DNA from 2 places in the Arsenicicoccus dermatophilus genome. Region 1 is predicted to be linked to the other one. Evidence: predicted binding sites of a transcription regulator. Region 1 holds the regulator's gene; the other holds the start of a gene.
What was found. Region 1 encodes LexA, which represses DNA repair genes until DNA is damaged. Its sites were predicted from a motif close to TCGAACANNTGTTCGA; they were not measured.
Positions count from the first base shown of each region.

Region 2: MM438_RS12850 (DUF222 domain-containing protein) is a predicted target of LexA. The motif match lies at 2,353-2,368, and genes of this name have one in related genera.

Region 1 covers NZ_JAKZHU010000001.1:2,109,105-2,117,742, reverse strand. The annotation lists gene MM438_RS09755 (oleate hydratase) at 1-687, shown strand, start outside; gene MM438_RS16755 (helix-hairpin-helix domain-containing protein) at 1,425-2,234, shown strand; gene MM438_RS16750 (hypothetical protein) at 2,231-3,163, shown strand; gene MM438_RS09740 (DNA internalization-related competence protein ComEC/Rec2) at 3,115-4,791, shown strand; gene MM438_RS09735 (LysR family transcriptional regulator) at 4,948-5,883, opposite strand; gene MM438_RS09730 (NAD-dependent protein deacetylase) at 6,007-6,888, shown strand; gene lexA (transcriptional repressor LexA) at 6,933-7,631, opposite strand; gene MM438_RS09720 (LysM peptidoglycan-binding domain-containing protein) at 7,887-8,279, shown strand; gene MM438_RS09715 (hypothetical protein) at 8,517-8,638, opposite strand, start outside.
Region 2 covers NZ_JAKZHU010000001.1:2,760,996-2,769,633, reverse strand. The annotation lists gene radA (DNA repair protein RadA) at 1-798, opposite strand, end outside; gene MM438_RS12850 (DUF222 domain-containing protein) at 931-2,241, opposite strand; gene MM438_RS12845 (NUDIX hydrolase) at 2,477-2,956, shown strand; gene MM438_RS12840 (class I SAM-dependent methyltransferase) at 2,994-3,713, opposite strand; gene MM438_RS12835 (DUF3109 family protein) at 3,710-4,597, opposite strand; gene MM438_RS12830 (Ppx/GppA family phosphatase) at 4,658-5,590, shown strand; gene MM438_RS12825 (sugar phosphate isomerase/epimerase family protein) at 5,700-6,500, shown strand; gene MM438_RS12820 (TetR/AcrR family transcriptional regulator) at 6,497-7,096, shown strand; gene MM438_RS12815 (ABC transporter ATP-binding protein) at 7,214-8,059, shown strand; gene MM438_RS12810 (ABC transporter permease) at 8,056-8,638, shown strand, end outside.

The sequences.
Region 1 (8,638 bases):
GAGCACATCCGGCGCATCTGCAAGCGCGACCCGCTGAGCGGTCGGGTCGTCACCGGCGGGATCGTCACCTGCAAGGACTCGGCCTGGCTGCTGTCGTGGACCGTCAACCGCCAGCCGCACTTCAAGGCGCAGAAGCCCGGACAGGTCGTGGCCTGGGTCTACGCGCTGTTCGTGGACGTGCCGGGCGACTACGTCAAGAAGCCGATGTCCGAGTGCACCGGCGAGGAGATCACCGCCGAGTGGCTGTACCACATGGGGGTGCCGGTCGAGCAGATCCCCGAGCTGGCGGCGACCGGTGCCAAGACGGTGCCGTGCATGATGCCCTACGTCACGAGCTTCTTCATGCCCCGCAAGGCCGGCGACCGACCCCAGGTCGTGCCCGAGGGGGCCGAGAACTTCGCCTTCATCGGGCAGTTCGCCGAGACCGGGCGCGACTGCATCTTCACCACGGAGTACTCCGTGCGGACCGGCATGGAGGCGGCCTACCGGCTGCTCGGCGTCGAGCGGGGCGTCCCCGAGGTCTTCAACAGCACCTATGACGTCCGCACCCTGCTCAAGGCGTCGTCGGCGCTGCGCGAGGGCGAGAAGGTCGACCTGCCCGGCCCGGCCCGGGTGCGCGGGGCGATCCGGCGCCGTCTGGACTCGACCGTGGTGGGCGGGCTGCTGCGGGACGCCGGACTGATCTGACGCTCTCCCGCCGGCGCTGGCCAGTGGCGAGCGCCGGCGGCCGGAGCCGGCGGCGCTCAGGGGCCAGGCTGGCCCCGTGGCACGTTCAAAGGGGCGTCATACCGTGTCGTTCGGGGCCAGCCTGGCCCGGTATGGCGCGTCCGGTCGGGCCCTCGCGGTCCGCACGCCGGGTCCCCGGCTCCGGCCCTCACCCTGCTCGGGTGGGGGCCGGACCTCGTCCGGGGGTGGGCTTGTCCACAGCGCGCCGCGATCGCGTCGGCGTCGTCCACAGGCCGGCGCTCGCCGGCGGGGCTGCTTCGCCGCGCTCCCTAGCGTGGCGGCATGGCCCGTCGACCCGCTCCCCCGAGGACCAGCCCGTATGGCGGCTGGCCCTGCCCGAGCCGGACCCCGGCGTGGACACGCGCCCCGACAACGAGATCCGGTGGGCCGAGGGGCCCGAGGCGCTGGAGGCCCGCGGGCTGCGTTCCCCGCAGCCGCCCCGTCCGACGGCCTCGGCGCCTGGGCCCACCCTGTCGCGCCCGTCCGTCCTGGGGCGCGGACCTGCCTTGGGCCGAGGAGCGTCCGTGGGGCGCAGGGCGGCGCCAGGGCCCGATCGTCGGTCGTCGACCGATGCCGAGGGTCACCCCGAGTCCGCGAGGTCCGGTGAGGCCGGCGCCCGGTCGACGTCGGAGGCACCCCCGCTCCTCAGCCTGCCGGAGCGCCTCGTCGATGCCCGCTGGCAACCCCGCTGGACCGCCGTGCTCGCCGTGCTCCTGCTGCTGCTCGTGGCGGGGGCGACCTTCGGGGTGCGGGTGGCGCTCGCCCGCGGGGAGGCCGAGCCGCGCCCCGTGGAGCGGGTGACCGGCGCCGATCGCGAGGACGCGAGCGGGGCGGTCGCGCAGCGCGACTCGGGCGGTGGGCTCACGCGGGGGAGCGCCCCGGGCTCCGGGGTGAGGGCGACCGGATCGGGTGCTGTGGTGCCGGGGCCGGGGCCGGGTTCGGGTGCTGTGGGCCCGGGACCGGTGGCCGTGCCGTCCGGGGCGGGAGCTGGTGGCGTCGACGCAGCGGCCGGTGGGCCGGCAGCCGCCGGTGTCGTCGTGGACGTCCAGGGCCAGGTACGCCGCCGCGGGGTGGCCCGGCTGGGGCCGGGCGCCCGGGTGATCGACGCGCTCACGGCGGCCGGCGGACCCCTTCCGGCGGCGGACCTGTCGACCCTGAACCAGGCGCGGGTGCTGACGGACGGAGAGCTGGTCTACGTCCCCCGGCCGGGCGAGACCGCACCCCCTGCGGCTGCGGGCGGGACCGCGGTCGCAGGGGGTGCGGCCCCGCCCGGCTCCACCAGGGCCGCCCTCGGTGGCGGGGGAGCCGCTGCCGGTGCGGTCGTCGACCTCAACCGTGCCACGGTCGAGCAGCTCGACGCGTTGCCCGGCGTGGGTCCGGCCATCGCCGGACGGATCCTCGAGTGGCGTTCGCAGCACGGCAGGTTCAGCACGGCCGACGAGCTCGGCGAGATCCAGGGCATCGGCCCCAAGCTGCTCGAGCGGTTGCGACCGCTGGTGCGGGTGTGAGCAGGCGCGGGCCCGAGGACGGCGCATCCGTCTCCGGCGCTCCCGACGACCTGCCCGGCTCCGGTCCCCGCCGCGACCTGTCCCTCGGCGCGGCCGAGCTCGACGAGGTCGTGCGCCGGGAGCGGGTGGCGCGGGCGAGGCGGGCGGTCGGCCTGGGCGGTGGCGGCGCCGGGGGCGCGCGTCGTCCCTCGCACTGGTTGCACGACGTGCGGCCGACCCAGCGTGCCGACATACGGCTGCTCCTGCCCGCCTGCGTCGCCTGGGCGGTGCTGGCGTGGGCGCTGCCCCAGCCGGGTTGGGCGCTGACCTTGCTCGTCGTGGGCTCCGTCGCGTGGTGCCTCGCGGCGGCGAGGTGGGGCCGACGGCCGCGGCGCCCGGTCTGGGTGCAGCGGTGGGCGCCGAGCGTGGCGCTGTGCGGGGTGATCACCGCGCTGGTGGTCACGGCGCTCGCGGGCCACCGAGCGGTGCGCACCGCCGGGACCGTCGACGAGCTGGCCGCCCGACGAGCCGTGGTCCGCCTCGTCGCCGAGGTGGCCTCGGACCCGCAGGTGCTCGACGGCGGCAACGAGCGCGCCCCGTCCGTCATGCTGCGGCTGCAGGTGCGGTCCGTCGAGGGGCGCGGCAGGGCCAGCCGGGTGACCACCCCGGTGCTGGCCTTCGCGCGGGACCCGGCCTGGCGGCAGATGCGCTGGGGGCAGACGGTCGTCCTGTCCGGGCGCCTTGCCGCCGCCGCACCCGAGGACGAGGTCGTCGCCCTGGTGCAGGTCCGGGGGCACCCCGACCGACCGGCGAGCCGGATCCGGTGGCCCAGGTCGCCGAGCACGTCCGCGGAGCCTTCCGCGCCGCGGTCCGGGGGCTTCCCGCCGACGGTGCGGGGCTCGTGCCGGCCCTGGTCATCGGCGACACCAGCCTCACCCCACCGGACCTGACCCGCGACATGACCGCGGTCCAGATGAGTCACCTGTCCGCCGTCTCGGGGTCCAACGTCAGCGTGGTGCTGGCCGTCGTGGTGGGTCTGTGCGGTCTCGTGGGGCTGCCTCGGCGGCTGCGACCCGTGATCGCGCTCGTCGGGCTCGCCGGCTTCGTGGTCCTGGCGCGTCCCGAGCCGAGCGTCCTGCGCGCGGCGGTGATGGGCGGGGTCGGGCTCGTGGGCATCTCCGCCGACCGGGAGAGGGCGGCGTTCCCGGCGCTGGGAGCGGCCGTCGCGGGTCTGCTGGTCTGGGATCCCTGGCTGGCGCGGTCCTACGGCTTCGTGCTGTCGACGCTCGCGACGCTCGGGCTGCTGCTCTTCGCGACGCCCTGGGGCGAGGCCCTGGGGCGACGGCTGCCCGGCCGGGTCCGAGGCTGGGGGCCGGCGCTCGCCATACCGGTCGCCGCGCAGGTGATGTGCGGGCCGGTGACGGTGCTGCTGCAGCCTGCCGTCTCGCTCGTGGGCGTCCCGGCGAACCTGCTGGCCGCGCCCTTCGTCGGGCCGACGACGGTGCTGGGGATCGCCACGGCGCTGGTCGCCGCGGTGTCGGTGCCGCTCGCGCACCTGCTGGCGTGGCCCGCAGTCGTGCCGGCGTGGCTGATCGCCCGGGTGGCGCGGGTCGCGGCTGACGTGCCCTACGGCTCCATCCCCTGGGCCGAGGGCGCCGTCGGGGCCGGCCTGCTGACCGCCCTCACCGTGCTCCTCGTCCTCACCGGCCGACGCCTGGCCTGGTGGGCCCGGCTGCGACCGGTCCTCGCCGCTGCCGTCGTGGTGGCGCTCCTGGCCTGGTGCCTGCCGACGACCGGGGCCGCCTGGCCGGTGCCCGGTTGGTCGGCCGTCGTCTGCGACGTGGGCCAGGGCGACGGGATCGTGCTGTCCTCCGGACCCGGCCGGGGCGTGCTCGTCGACGTCGGACCACCTGGTCCGGCAGCCCGGGACTGCCTGTCCCGACTCGGGATCCACGAGCTGGACGCCGTCGTGGTCACCCACTTCCACAACGACCACAGCGGGGGTCTGGACGAGGTTCTCGACGCCTGTCCGACCGCCCGGTTGATGGTCACCGCCACCCGCGACCCCGAGGGCGAGGCCCGCCGGGTCGAGCGCTCGGCGGCCGCGCACCACCTGACCGCCCAGGTGGCCCGCGCCGGCGACCGCCTCGACGTGGGCGACGTCCACGCCCAGGTCCTCGGCCCGCGCCGGGAGATCCACGACGGGTCCGTGCCCAACAACGCCAGCCTGGTGCTGCTCGTCGAGGTGCGGGGGACCCGGCTGCTGCTCACCGGCGACATCGAGCCGGAAGCCGCCGCCGACGTGCGCCGCACGATGGGTGCACGCTGGCCCGACGTCGACGTGCTCAAGGTCGCCCACCACGGCTCGGCCAAGCAGGACCGGGCCCTGCTCCGGTCCGTGCACGCGCCCCTGGCTCTCATCAGCGTGGGGCAGGACAACGACTACGGCCAGCCGGCGCCGTCGGCGCTCACCGCGCTGCGGGAGGTGGGGAGCACGGTGGCTCGCACCGACCAGTCCGGCGACCTGGCCGTGCTCGGCCACGGCGCGGACCTGCGTCTGGCCCGGCGAGGGCGCTGACGGAGGTGGGACCCTCGGGCGAGGGAGGTCGGTGGAGCCGCGACGGCGAGGCCGACGCGAGCTCGACGGTCGGCTCGTCGTGGCGGCGCAGGTCGGTGTCGACGCGGATGGGTGTCGACACCGATCCGCGCGTCGGTCGTGACGCGCCGGTCCGCGTCAGCGGGAGGCCGGGCCCGGGCCGTGGGCGAACTCCTCGGCGCTGCTGCGCAGGGCGGCGATGGTGGCCGCGACCGCCGGAACCTTGTGCAGGTCGGGGGTCGTGACCGCCTGGATGTGGCGCCGGGAGGGGGGATCCAGGGGCCGGATCGCCACGCCCGGGTTGCTCGCCCGGCGCAGCATGAGGTCCGGGATCAGGGCGACGCCGAGCCCGGCGCCCACGAGCCCGAGCTGCGCCACGTAGTCCTCGGTCTCGAAGGACAGGCGCGGCATGAAGCCCGCGTCGGCCGCCATACCCAGCATGTGCACCCGGCAGCGGGGACAGCCTGCGATCCAGTCGTCCTCGGCCAGGTCGGCCAGGCGGACGACCTCCTCCTCGGCGAGCGGGTGGTCGACCGGGAGGGCGAGCCGCACCTCGTCGACCAGCAGGGGAGTGGTGCCCAGCTGCTCCAGGTCGGCGTCCTCGGTGGGAGTCCGGGTGCCCTCGTAGGTGAAACCGACCACCAGGTCGCAGTCGCCCCGGCGCAGCGCCGCGATCGCCTCCGGCGGTTCGTCCTCGCCGAAGGTCACCGTCAGACCGGGGTGCTGCCGGTGCACCTGGGCCAGCGCACCCGGCACGATCGTGGCGGTCGCGGACGGGAAGGACCGGATCCGGACCCGGCCCGCCCGCAGGCCCGCGATGGCGGCGACCTCCTCCTCGGCGGCGTCCAGAGCGGCCAGCACACCGTGGGCGTGGCGCGCCAGCACCTCGCCGGCCTCGGTCAGCCGCACCTGGCGGCCGATCCGCTCCACGAGGGCGGTGCCGGTGCGCTGCTCCAGCCGCCGCACCATCTGGGAGATCGCCGGTTGGGTGAAGCCCAGCGAGGACGCGGCCCCGGTGAAGCTGCCCTCGTCGGCGATGGCCTTCATGACTCGCAGACCTGCGGCGTCGATCATGGCGCTGATGCTATAACGGCTAGTTATCCAAGCGTTCCTTTGGCCTACCTGCGCCTATGGATGAAACGTTGTCGGGTCGGCGGCTCGGTGGCCTGGCGACCGCATACTGGAGCCGTGGAGCCGATGATCCTCGACCAGATCGCCCGCGCCGTGCACGGCGGCGGGGTCGTCGCCCTCACCGGGGCGGGGATGAGCACCGAGTCCGGCATCCCCGACTACCGCGGCCCGGACGGTCGGCGTCGCGTCCAGCCCATGACCTATGCCGAGTTCACGGCCACCCCCGACGCCCGCCGGCGGTACTGGGCACGCGCCTACGTCGGGTGGGAGCGCTTCGCCGCCGCTCGGCCCAATGCCGGCCACCGCGCCGTCGCCGCCCTCCAGGGGCACGGCATGATCACCGGGCTCGTGACCCAGAACGTCGACGGCCTGCACCAGGAGGCCGGGTCGACCGACGTGCTCGAGCTGCATGGCACCCTCGCCGTCGTGCGCTGCCTGACCTGCGAGGACCGCACCTCGCGGGAGGTGGTCCAGCGCCGGCTGGCCGAGGCCAACCCCGGCTTCGGCGCGACGACGGACGAGGTCCGCCCGGACGGCGACGTGGCGCTGCCGGACGAGGTGGTCGCGGGCTTCCACCTCGCGCGTTGCCTGGTCTGCGGGGCCGACACCCTCAAGCCTGACGTCGTCTACTTCGGCGAGTCGGTGCCCCGCGAGCGGGTCGACGAGGCCTACCGCCGGGTGGAGTCCGCGTCGGCGCTGCTGGTGCTGGGGTCCAGCCTGAAGGTGATGAGCGGCTACCGCTTCGTGCGCCGGGCCCACGCCCTCGACATACCCGTCGCGATCATCACCCGGGGACGCACCCGGGGCGACGACGAGGCCACCTGGCAGCTCGACGCCCCCCTCGGAGCGTCGCTGACGGCTCTCGCGCACCGCCTCGGGATCGAGGAGGACCTGGGGCCGGTCGTGGACGGGGAGTACGCCACCGGCCTGCCTCTCGGACTGACCTGAGCACCTGACGAGGCGGCCCCGCCGTCCATGACCGGCCCGCAGGCTCAGATGGAGCGCAGGACCGCGGTGACCTTGCCCAGCACGGTGGCGTGGTCTCCGTCGATGGGCTCGAAAGCAGGGTTGTGGGGGAGCAGCCACACGTGGCTGTCCTGGCGCTTGAAGGTCTTGACGGTGGCCTCGCCGTCCAGCATGGCCGCGACGATGTCGCCGTTGTCGGCGTCCGGCTGCTGGCGCACGACCACCCAGTCGCCGTCGCAGATCGCCGCCTCGATCATCGAGTCGCCGACCACCTTGAGCAGGAACAGCTGGCCCTCGCCGACGACCTGGCGGGGGAGGGGGAACACGTCCTCGACGGCCTCCTCGGCGGTGATGGGTATGCCGGCGGCGATCCGACCCAGGACGGGCACGTAGGACGCCGCAGGACGTCCCTCGCTGCCCTCACCCGCGTCGACGGAGCCGAGCGCCTCGGCGTGGAAGGTCTCCGGGGTCCACTCGGGGGCGACGACCTCGATGGCGCGGGGTCGGTTGGGGTCCCGGCGCAGGTAGCCCTTGCGCTCCAGCGTCAGCAGCTGGTGGGACACGCTGCTGACGCTGGCCAGTCCCACGGCGTCCCCGATCTCGCGGATGCTCGGCGGGTAGCCCCTGGTCTCCACGGTGCTGCGGATGTGCTCCAGGATCTTGCGCTGACGCATCGTCAGGGCCGGGCGGTCGTCCCGCTCGGGCAGGCTCGTGACCTTGGCCATGGTGGTCTTCCTCTGCTCTGTCGCGGGCGGTGACCTGCGTGGATGGCGGGCGATCGCGGCCCGGCCCAGGGGGTGTGTCGGTGCTCCCTGGTTGAGTCTCTCCCGTGGTCACGAGGCTACCGGGGTCGATCGGGTGTTTCAAACACGGATTCGACGCGAGTCCTTCCCTCTGCCACGACCATGCTGTAACTTCGTACATACGTTCTATCGAACACACGAGCGAGTCGCTTGGCTGGCTCGGAGAAGGAGGAGACGATGAGTGCAGCACCCGTGCGGGGTGGGGCGGTCACCACGACCGACGCGCCGACGCGTCCGCACCTGCGTCTCGTGCCCACGGGGGCAGCAGTCCCCGCCCCGCGGCGGCCGCTCCGGCTGACGCGTCGAGGCCGGCGGGTGCGGCTCGTCCTGATGGTCCTGCTGCTCGCGGCCGCGGCCCTCTCCACCTGGAGCGCCGTGGCTCACGCAGCACCGGCGGCCACCCATCGCCACACCGTGCAGGTCGCAGCCGGCGACTCCCTGTCGTCCGTGGCCGCCCGCGAGCTGCCCGGCATGCGCAACGACCTGGCCGTCCTGGAGATCGTGCGGGTCAACGGCCTGCCCACGGATCAGGTCATGGCCGGCCAGGAGCTCGTCATCCCCGGCCGCTGAGCCGGGCTCCCCGGCCGACAGGCCCCCTCGGCCGTTGCGGCCGCTCCACCATCCCGCGGTGCGGGCCCTCGAGGCGTGAGGGCGTGCCGGTCACGTGCTGCTGCAAGACCTGGAGGCGCGCACCTCGCCTGTCGCAGCAGGCGGCGGGAGCAGTGACTGCATCGTGGCGGCCCGGGTCAGGGGGCCTGGGCAGCCACGAGGCACACCGTGACGAGCCGCCTCTGCCAGGCGCCGGGCTCAACCGCCCTGGATCAGCTCGTTGCGGCTGGTCCGGACGTCGAGCGGCGTTCCCGGCCCAGGGATCGGGACGGTCGTGGCGACAGGCGTCCACGGCCCGCCGTCGACGGAGAACTCCCCGG
Region 2 (8,638 bases), 650 kb from region 1:
GGACAGGTCGAAGCACCCGACCTCGTCGGTGGGGCCATATCTGTTCTTGACCGCTCGCACGAGACGCAGCCTGCTGTGCCGCTCGCCCTCGAACTGGACGACCACGTCGACGAGGTGCTCCAGCACCCGCGGCCCGGCGATGGACCCGTCCTTGGTGACGTGCCCGACGAGCAAGGTCGCCATGTCCCGGCGCTTGGCGGCGGCGATGACGCTGGCTGCCACCTCGCGAACCTGGGACACGTTCCCGGCGGCGCCCTCGATCTCGCCCGAGCTGATGGTCTGCACGGAGTCGACGACGAGCAGGTCGGGCTGCACCGCTTCCACCTGTCCCAGCAGGGTGGCCAGGTCGGTCTCCGAGGCGAGGTAGAGCCGGTCCGCGATCGCCCCGATCCGCTCCGCGCGCACGCGCACCTGCGCCGCGGACTCCTCGCCGCTGACGTAGAGGACCGTCCCACCGGCCTGGGCGACCTGGGCCGCGACGTCGAGGAGCAGGGTGGACTTCCCGATGCCGGGCTCTCCCGCCACGAGGACGACCGCTCCGGCCACGAGACCGCCCCCCAGCACCCGGTCGAACTCGCCGACCCCGGTGGACCGAGCCTCGGCCCGGCGGGCATCGACCTGGCCGATGGGGACGGCAGGGCGCTCGACGTGGCTGGCCGCGGTGGTGCGGATGGCGACCGCCCCGACCTCGCTCACCGACCCCCAGGTCTGGCACTCGCCGCAGCGTCCGACCCACTTGGGCGTCGTCCATCCGCACTCGGAGCAACGGTAGGTCGCCTTGGGGGTCTTGCTCGCCATACCCCTCAACCTAGGCGGCGGGACCGACAAACCCCGCACGCCCGTCCTGGGCAGGGCACGAACGATCCCCGCGGGGCCGGTCGGCCTTGCGGTTCGCGACTCAGCGCTGGTCGGTGCGGGTCGGTGCGGTGCTCAGGCTGCGTCCGGCTCCGACGCCGAGGGTCTTGGCGGGGGATCGGGTTCCTCCGCCGCGGTCCAGCCCCACCTGGTGCGGCGCACGTGCCAGGTCACCCGTCCGTCGACGACGGCGCCGCGGATCCCGTGGTGGTGCGTGAACCGGTGGTGGTGGGCCTGGCACCACGAGGCGGGTGCCCCGCATCCGGGGAAGGTGCATCCGCCGTCGCGCACCTCGAGGAGCCGGCGCTGGCGTGCGGTGGCGAGCCGGGTCGTTCGGCCCACGTCCACGGGGGTCCCACGCTCGTCGACCCACACCGGTGTGACCTCCGCCGCGCAGCTCAGCTCGCGCGCGTCCGTGGGGGAGAGCAGCATGCCGCTCCCGTCGTGACCGAGCGCCAGGCTGGTCCCTGCGTCGCTGTCGGGTGACCCGGCGGCCGGGGCATCGCCATCGGCGTGGTCCGGGCCCTCGCGCGGTGCGCGCAGGGCGCCGAGGGGAAGGACGAGACTGACCCTGGTCGTGGCGCCCAGGGGGCCGGTCCGGGCCCGGGACGCGGCCTTACGGGCGAGCGACACCAGGGCGTCGAGGCGGCGCTGCGCCGGCGTCCGCTCGTCGGCAAGGACATCACCGTGGGGCCCCGGCACGTGGTCCGGTGCCGAGAGGGCGTCGACGGCGGCACCGAGCACTGCCTTGTCGGCGTCGCTCAGCAGCCCGCGCAGCGACCACAGCCTGTCGGCCTCGCGCACGAAGGCCGACAGCCCGCGCCGGGCCTCCTGGTGCCGGCGTCGGCGATCCTCGTCGACCGGGGTGGCATGGCGCAGACGGGTCGTCGTGGCGTAGGCCCGCAGCTGGTCCCGCCCGTCGGGCTGCCGGGCCAGCGTGGCCACCTCGGCGGCGATGACGGCGTGGACCTGTGGATCGGTCGTGCCACGCAGCTCTTCGTGGACTCGCGCAGCCATCACGGCGTCGGCCGGGGTCGCCTCGCCCGCCAGCACGGCGGCCCGCAGCTCGCCCACCGGCGGATCGGCGGTGACGTCCAGAGCTCGGCGTACGGCGTAGGCCTCGGCGGTGGTCAGCCCGGCGTCCAGGTCCAGGAGCCACTGCGCGCAGCCGGCCGCCCCGGACGCGGCTCGCACGCCGCGGGCCTCGGCCTCCGCCGTGCAGGTGACCAGCAGGCCTCGGGCGAGCTGCGAGATCCGGGCCGCGTCCGCCGCGACCGCGGCAAGATCGACTCCGGTGACGGCCGAGATGCCGATCCGCAGGGAGGTGAGGGCAGCCGCGAGGCTGCGGAGCGACTCCTGCGCCGCCTCGACCTCGTGCTGCCCCATGTCCCGCTGTCCCCACCTCGACCTCACCCTCACGCGACACCCGCCACGACCTCGGCCCGCACGTCGTCACACCGCGCCGTCGCACACCTGTGCTCGACCCGCTCAGCCTTCTCGAAACCATGTTCGATATGCAAGGGATGTCGCCCGAGTGACCCAGCCGCCTCCACGGAGCGAGAACGGCCGAGCGCGGCGGGCTGACCCACCGGGCGCCTACGGCGCGGGATAGCGTCCGACCATGCACTTCACCGAGTACGACACCCGTCTTGCCGCGTACGCCCTCATCGTCGACGGTGACCGGGTGCTGCTCACGTGGTTCAACGGCCAGGGCGGGCGCCAGCCGTGCTGGACCCTCCCTGGCGGCGGCGTCGAGCTGGACGAGTCCTGCGAGCAGGCGGTCGTCCGCGAGTGCCAGGAGGAGACCGGGCACACGGTCGAGCTGGGCCGCCCGCTCACGACGACCCATCGGGTATGGCGAGAAGTCGGCGCCCGCCCCTACAAGGCTGTGCGGGTGGTCTTCGAGGCCCGCATCACCGGCGGGGTCCTCGGCGTGCAGGAGGTCGGTGGGACGACGGACCGGGCCGAGTGGTTCGCCCTCGCCGAGGTGTCCGCCCTCGAGCCTCGCGCGGACAGCGTGGATGCCGCGCTCGCCGCCTGGCGCCGCCACGGGTCCGCCCCGACCGGGTCCGCCCCGACCGGGTCCGCTCCGGTGTCGTGACCCCCTCCCACGTCCACCAGGCCCTCGGCGCCGGTGGTCACCAGCTGCGGTGCCAGAGGTTCACGGCATAGTTGACCTCGGTGCCGTCGTGCCCGGCGAGGATCCGGTCGGCTGCCTCGGGCGCGAACTCCAGCCGCACGACCTGCTCCAGGTCTGCCCGGGTGGCGTGCGCCCAGCGCATGTCCACCCGCTCCGCGGACCAGCCGTGGCGTCGCCAGAAACGTTCGACTGCCAGCGGGTCGTACGTCGGCCAGGCCCGGGTGAACCACCCGCCGAAGGTCGACCGGGTCGCGTCGTTGTCGATGACGAAGGCCGTGGACCCGGGTCGCATGACGCGATCCAGCTCGGCCAGCCCGGGCTCGCACCCGGCCCCGAAGAAGTACGCCCACCGGGCGTGCGCCACGTCGACGGACCGGTCGGGGAGCGGCAGGGCCTGGGCGCCCCCCGCGCGCACCTCGATCCGGTCGCGCACCGCGGCGTCGCGAATCTCCGCCACCCGTGCCCGAGCTCGCGTCACCAGCGGCGGATGCGGCTCCACGCCGACGACTTTCGCCCCCATCGACGCGAACCGCGGCAGGTGGTAGCCAGTTCCGCAGCCGATGTCGAGCAGGTCGTGGTCGGCCAACGGTGTCCCGCCGTCGCGCCCGAGCACCCGCAGCATGGCTGCCTCGACGGCGCCCTCGGGATCGACGCCGCGGTTCTCCAGCTCGTAGCCGTCCGGGTCCTCCCAGATGTTGGGGGAGGGGATCGCGGTCATCGAGCTCTCCGGTCGCGCACGGGCTTGCGGGTCACGGCGCTCTCGCCCTGGGCGGCCAGGGTGGCGGGGTGGACGAGCAGCGGGAGCAGCGTGCGCGCCCCCGTCGAGCGGGCGGCGCGCACGGTCGCCAGGTGGGCCTCGCACCGGATCACGAGCTCGTCGTACGCGAGATCGCCCATCAGCTCGCGCAGCTCGCCCTCGGCGCTGCGATAGACCGGTTCGCGTCCGACGTGCGCCTCGGGGTTGCCGGAGCAGTACCAGTCCAGGTCGTGCCCGCCGGGTCCCCAGCCGCGGCGGTCGAACTCGCCGATCGACACCTCGAGATAGCTGGTGTCGTCGGGCATCTCGACCGTGCGGTAGCTGCGGCGGATGGGCAGCTGCCAGCACACGTCGGGCTTGACGGTGTGGGGTGCCTCCCCCTGCGCGATCGCCCACTGGTGCAGCGAGCAGCCTTGTCCGCCAGGGAATCCCAGGCGGTTGAGGAAGATGCAGGCCCCGTCGACGACGCGCGTCTTGAGGTCGCCGTCCTCCCGGTCCAGCCAGGCCGGCAGCGACTCCTCGACCCCGTCGGCGGCCTCACCGTCGCCGGTCTGCCCCGCGCCTCCCGTCGTCACCCCGACGGGCCGCAGCTCCCAGCGGTCGTCGGTCAGCTGCGAGGCCACCCGGCGCACCCGCGCCACGTCCTCCTCGTCGGTGAAGTGTGCTCCGAGGGTGCAGCATCCGTCGTCGGGCCGCTCCTCGTAGATCCCTGGGCACCCGTCCCCGAAGATGCAGGTCCACCGAGACGTGAGCCAGGTCAGGTCGCACCGGAAGCGCTGCTCGGCGTCGGCGGGATCGGGGAACTCGATCCAGGTGCGGGGCACGTCCAGGGGGGTCTCGGGCACCCGACCACGATAGGGCCCGTCGCCCGGCGGCCCCGGCAGGCGGGGGCTACCCTCGTCACCATGCGTCTCGGAGTGATCGACATCGGGTCGAATACCGTCCACATGCTCGTCGTCGACGCTCACTGGGGTGGCCGCCCGCTTCCCGCGATCAGCCACAAGGTCGAGCTGCGCATCTCCGAGCACATCGACGACGCGGGTCACGTGGACGCCCCGACGGTCCAGGCCTTGGAACGCTTCTGCGCGGAGTGCCTGCAGATGGCCGAGGACGAGGGTGTGGAGCGGCTCACGGGCTTCGTGACCAGCGCGATCCGCGAGGCGGGCAACGGTGACGAGGTGTTGGAGATGGTCCGCCGGAGCACCGGCGCCGAGCTGCAGGTCCTGTCCGGCGAGGACGAGGCGCGGATGACCTTCCTGGCGGTCCGCCGGTGGTTCGGCTGGTCCAGCGGGCGGGTGACGATGATCGACATCGGGGGTGGCTCGCTGGAGATCGCCACCGGTCTGGACGAGGACCCGGACGTGGCGCGGTCCTTCGAGCTCGGGGCCGGTCGGGTCACGCGCAACCTCCTGCAGGGCGATCCGCCGCTGGAGGCGCAGGTCCGCGAGGCCCGCAAGCACGTGCGTGCCACCATCGCCCGCGGGCTGCGGGACATCGCCAAGGCCGGCGAGCCGGACCTGGCCGTGGGGACCTCCAAGACGATGCGTTCGCTGGCCCGGGTCCTCGGTGCGGCGCCCTCCAGCGAGGGGCTCCAGGTGCGCCGGCACCTGGAGCACGACGCGCTCGCCGAGCTCGTCCCGCGTCTGGCGCGGATGACCGTCGCGCAGCGCCGGGAGCTTCCCGGCATCTCCGCCGGCCGGGCCCAGCAGCTGCTCGGCGGTGCCCTGGTGGCCGAGTCGGCGATGCACCTGCTCGGGATCGAGCGGCTGGAGATCTGCCCGTGGGCGCTGCGCGAGGGCGTGATCCTCAACGAGCTGGACCTGATGCGGATGGAGTGACCCTGCGCAGGGGGTGAGATCGGGGTGCATGCCGGGAGCTCCCCGGCATACCGGCTGATCGACGACCCGGGAGTCCACCGGTTCTGGGGCCGGGCGCTAGGCTCGCGCCGTGACCTCGGCTCCTGCTCGTCCTCGCGTCGCCCTGTCGACCTCCTCGGTCTATCCCGCCAAGGTGGCTGATGCCTTCCGGATCGCCGCGGAGCTGGGCTACGACGGCGTCGAGGTGATGGTCTACACCGACCCGGTGTCCCAGGACGCCGCCGCGCTCGACGCGCTGGTGCAGCGGCACGGCATCCCGGTGGTCTCGATCCACGCCCCGACGCTGCTGCTCACCCAGCGGGTGATGCACGCCGAGCCCTGGCCCAAGATCGACCTGTCCATCGAGCTGGCGCGGGCCGTGGGCTGCGAGACGGTGGTGGTGCATCCGCCCTTCCGCTGGCAGCGGGTCTACGCGCGGGAGTTCGTCGAGGGCGTGGCTGTGCGCGAGCACGAGACGGGCATCACCATCGCGGTGGAGAACATGTATCCCTGGCGCGCCGGCCAGCGCCTGGTGCAGGCCTATCTGCCGCACTGGGACCCGGTCGAGCAGCCCTACGACCACGTGACCCTGGACCTGTCGCACGCGGCGACGGCGCTGGAGGACTCCCTGGAGATGGCCCAGGCACTCGGTGACCGGCTGCATCACGTCCACCTCACCGACGGCCTGGGGTCGGCGCTGGACGAGCACCTGGTGCCGGGGCGGGGCTCGCAGCCGGTCAAGGAGCTGCTGGAGCACCTCACCGCCACCGGCTTCACGGGGGACGTGGTGGTCGAGGTGAGCACCCGCAAGGGGGACGCCAGGCAGCGGCTCGTGGACCTCGCGGAGTCCCTCGACTTCGCGCGTCGTCACCTGGGGCGGCAGGGCGCGTGAGCCCGCGGGGACCTCGCCCGGCCGGGGAGGACGCGCGCGCCGACATCGTCGAGGCGGCGCGGACCGAGTTCGCCGAGCGGGGGTATGACGGCACGTCCCTGCGCGCCGTCGCGCGGGCTGCGGGCGTCGACCCTGCCCTGGTCCACCACTACTTCGAGGGCAAGCCGGGGCTGTTCGCGGCGACGATGGAGCTGCCGGTCAACCCGCGCGACGTGGTGGACGAGATCCTGCAGGCCCCGCACGACCGGCTGGGCGAGTCGCTGGTCCGGCACTTCCTGGCCGTGTGGGACTCGCCGGAGGGTCGCCCGCGGATGGCGGCGCTCCTGCGGGCGGCGGCGACCCACGACGCGGCGGCGACGGTGCTGCGGGAGTTCGTGGTGGCCGAGGTCTTCGGGCGGATCGCCGAGGCTCGCCCGGCGGGATCGCCCCTGCGGGGCCCGGAGGAGACGCAGCGCCGCGCGGCGCTGGTCGGGTCCCAGATGGTGGGGGTGGCGTTCCTGCGCTACGTCATCGGGCTGCCGGGAGTGGCCGACGCGGACCCGGAGCAGCTGGTCGCCGACCTCGCCCCCTCGATCCAGCGCTACCTGGACCGGTGACGCACCGAGACCTCTTGTGGCGCCGCCACCTGCGCGCTAAATTCATCACATGATGAAACATCAGGAGTCGTGATGCGAGGCCGACGTCCGACCTCCTCGACCTCGCCTTCCGCCTCGATGTCTGAGGCCACCGCGACCTCGCCGGACCGTGCCGCTGCCGAGCCCCGGGGCGACCTGGCCATCGACGTCCGGGGGCTGGTCGTGCGCCGCGGCCCCCGCGAGGTCCTCCACGGCCTCGACCTCCAGGTGCCCACGGGGCAGGTCGTCGGCCTCCTCGGCCCCTCCGGCGGGGGGAAGTCCACCCTGATGCGCGCCGTCGTCGGCGTGCAGGTCATCCACGGCGGGGAGGTCCTCGTCCTCGGCCGGCCGGCCGGCTCGCCCGCCCTGCGCCGCGAGGTGGGCTACACCACGCAGGCGCCCAGCATCTACGACGACCTGTCCGTCCGCGCCAACGTCACCTACTTCGCGCGCCTGCTCGGGGCACCGGACGTCGAGGCCGAGGTCGACCGGGTCCTGGACCTGGTCGACCTCACCAGCCACGCCGACGACACCGCCGGTGCCCTGTCCGGCGGCCAGCGCGGCCGGGCCTCCCTGGCCTGCTCGCTGGTCGGCCGCCCCCGGCTGCTCGTCCTCGACGAGCCGACCGTCGGGCTCGACCCGGTCCTGCGCCGCGACCTGTGGGAGCTCTTCCACCGGCTCGCCGCCCAGGGCGCCACGCTGCTCGTCTCCAGCCACGTCATGGATGAGGCCGCCCGCTGCGACCGGCTCGTCCTGATCCGCGACGGCCGGATCCTCGCCGACGCGACCTGTCCCGAGCTCCTCGCCGCCACCGGCGCCGACGACGCAGAGCAGGCCTTCCTCGCCCTCATCGACCGGGCCGACGCCGGGGGCGGGGTGCGCGACGCCCGGTCTGCCCCGCGGGTCGGCACCCCGCGCACCGACATACGGCGGGAGCAGTCATGAACCCCCGCCTCACCGCGGTCACCGCGCGTCGCATCCTGGCCCAGATCGTCTCCGACCGGCGCACGGTCGCCCTCCTGCTGCTCGTCCCCTGCGTGCTCATGGGGCTGCTGGCCTGGGTCTTCGACGGCGGACCCGTCCTCGACCTGGTGGGACCGGCCCTGCTCGGGGTCTTCCCCTTCGTCGTGATGTTCATCGTCACGAGCATCACGACCCTGCGCGAGCGGTCCTCCGGCACGATGGAGCGGCTGTGGACCACTCCCCTGGGCAAGGGCGACCTCCTCGCCGGATACGCCCTCGCCTTCGGGTTGTTCGCCCTCCTGCAGGCACTGGTCGCCACGGCCTTCGCGGTGTGGGTGTGCGGCCTGGACGTCCAGGGCTCCCTGGGCATGCTGGTGCTCGTCGCGGTCGTGGACGCGGTCCTCGGCAGCACCTTCGGGCTCTTCGTCTCGGCCTTCGCCACGACGGAGTTCCAGGCCGTGCAGTTCATGCCGGCGTTCGTGCTGCCCCAGTTCCTGCTCTGCGGGCTGCTGACGCCGCGCGACCGGATGCCGGAGGTCCTGCACCGGGTCAGCGACGTCC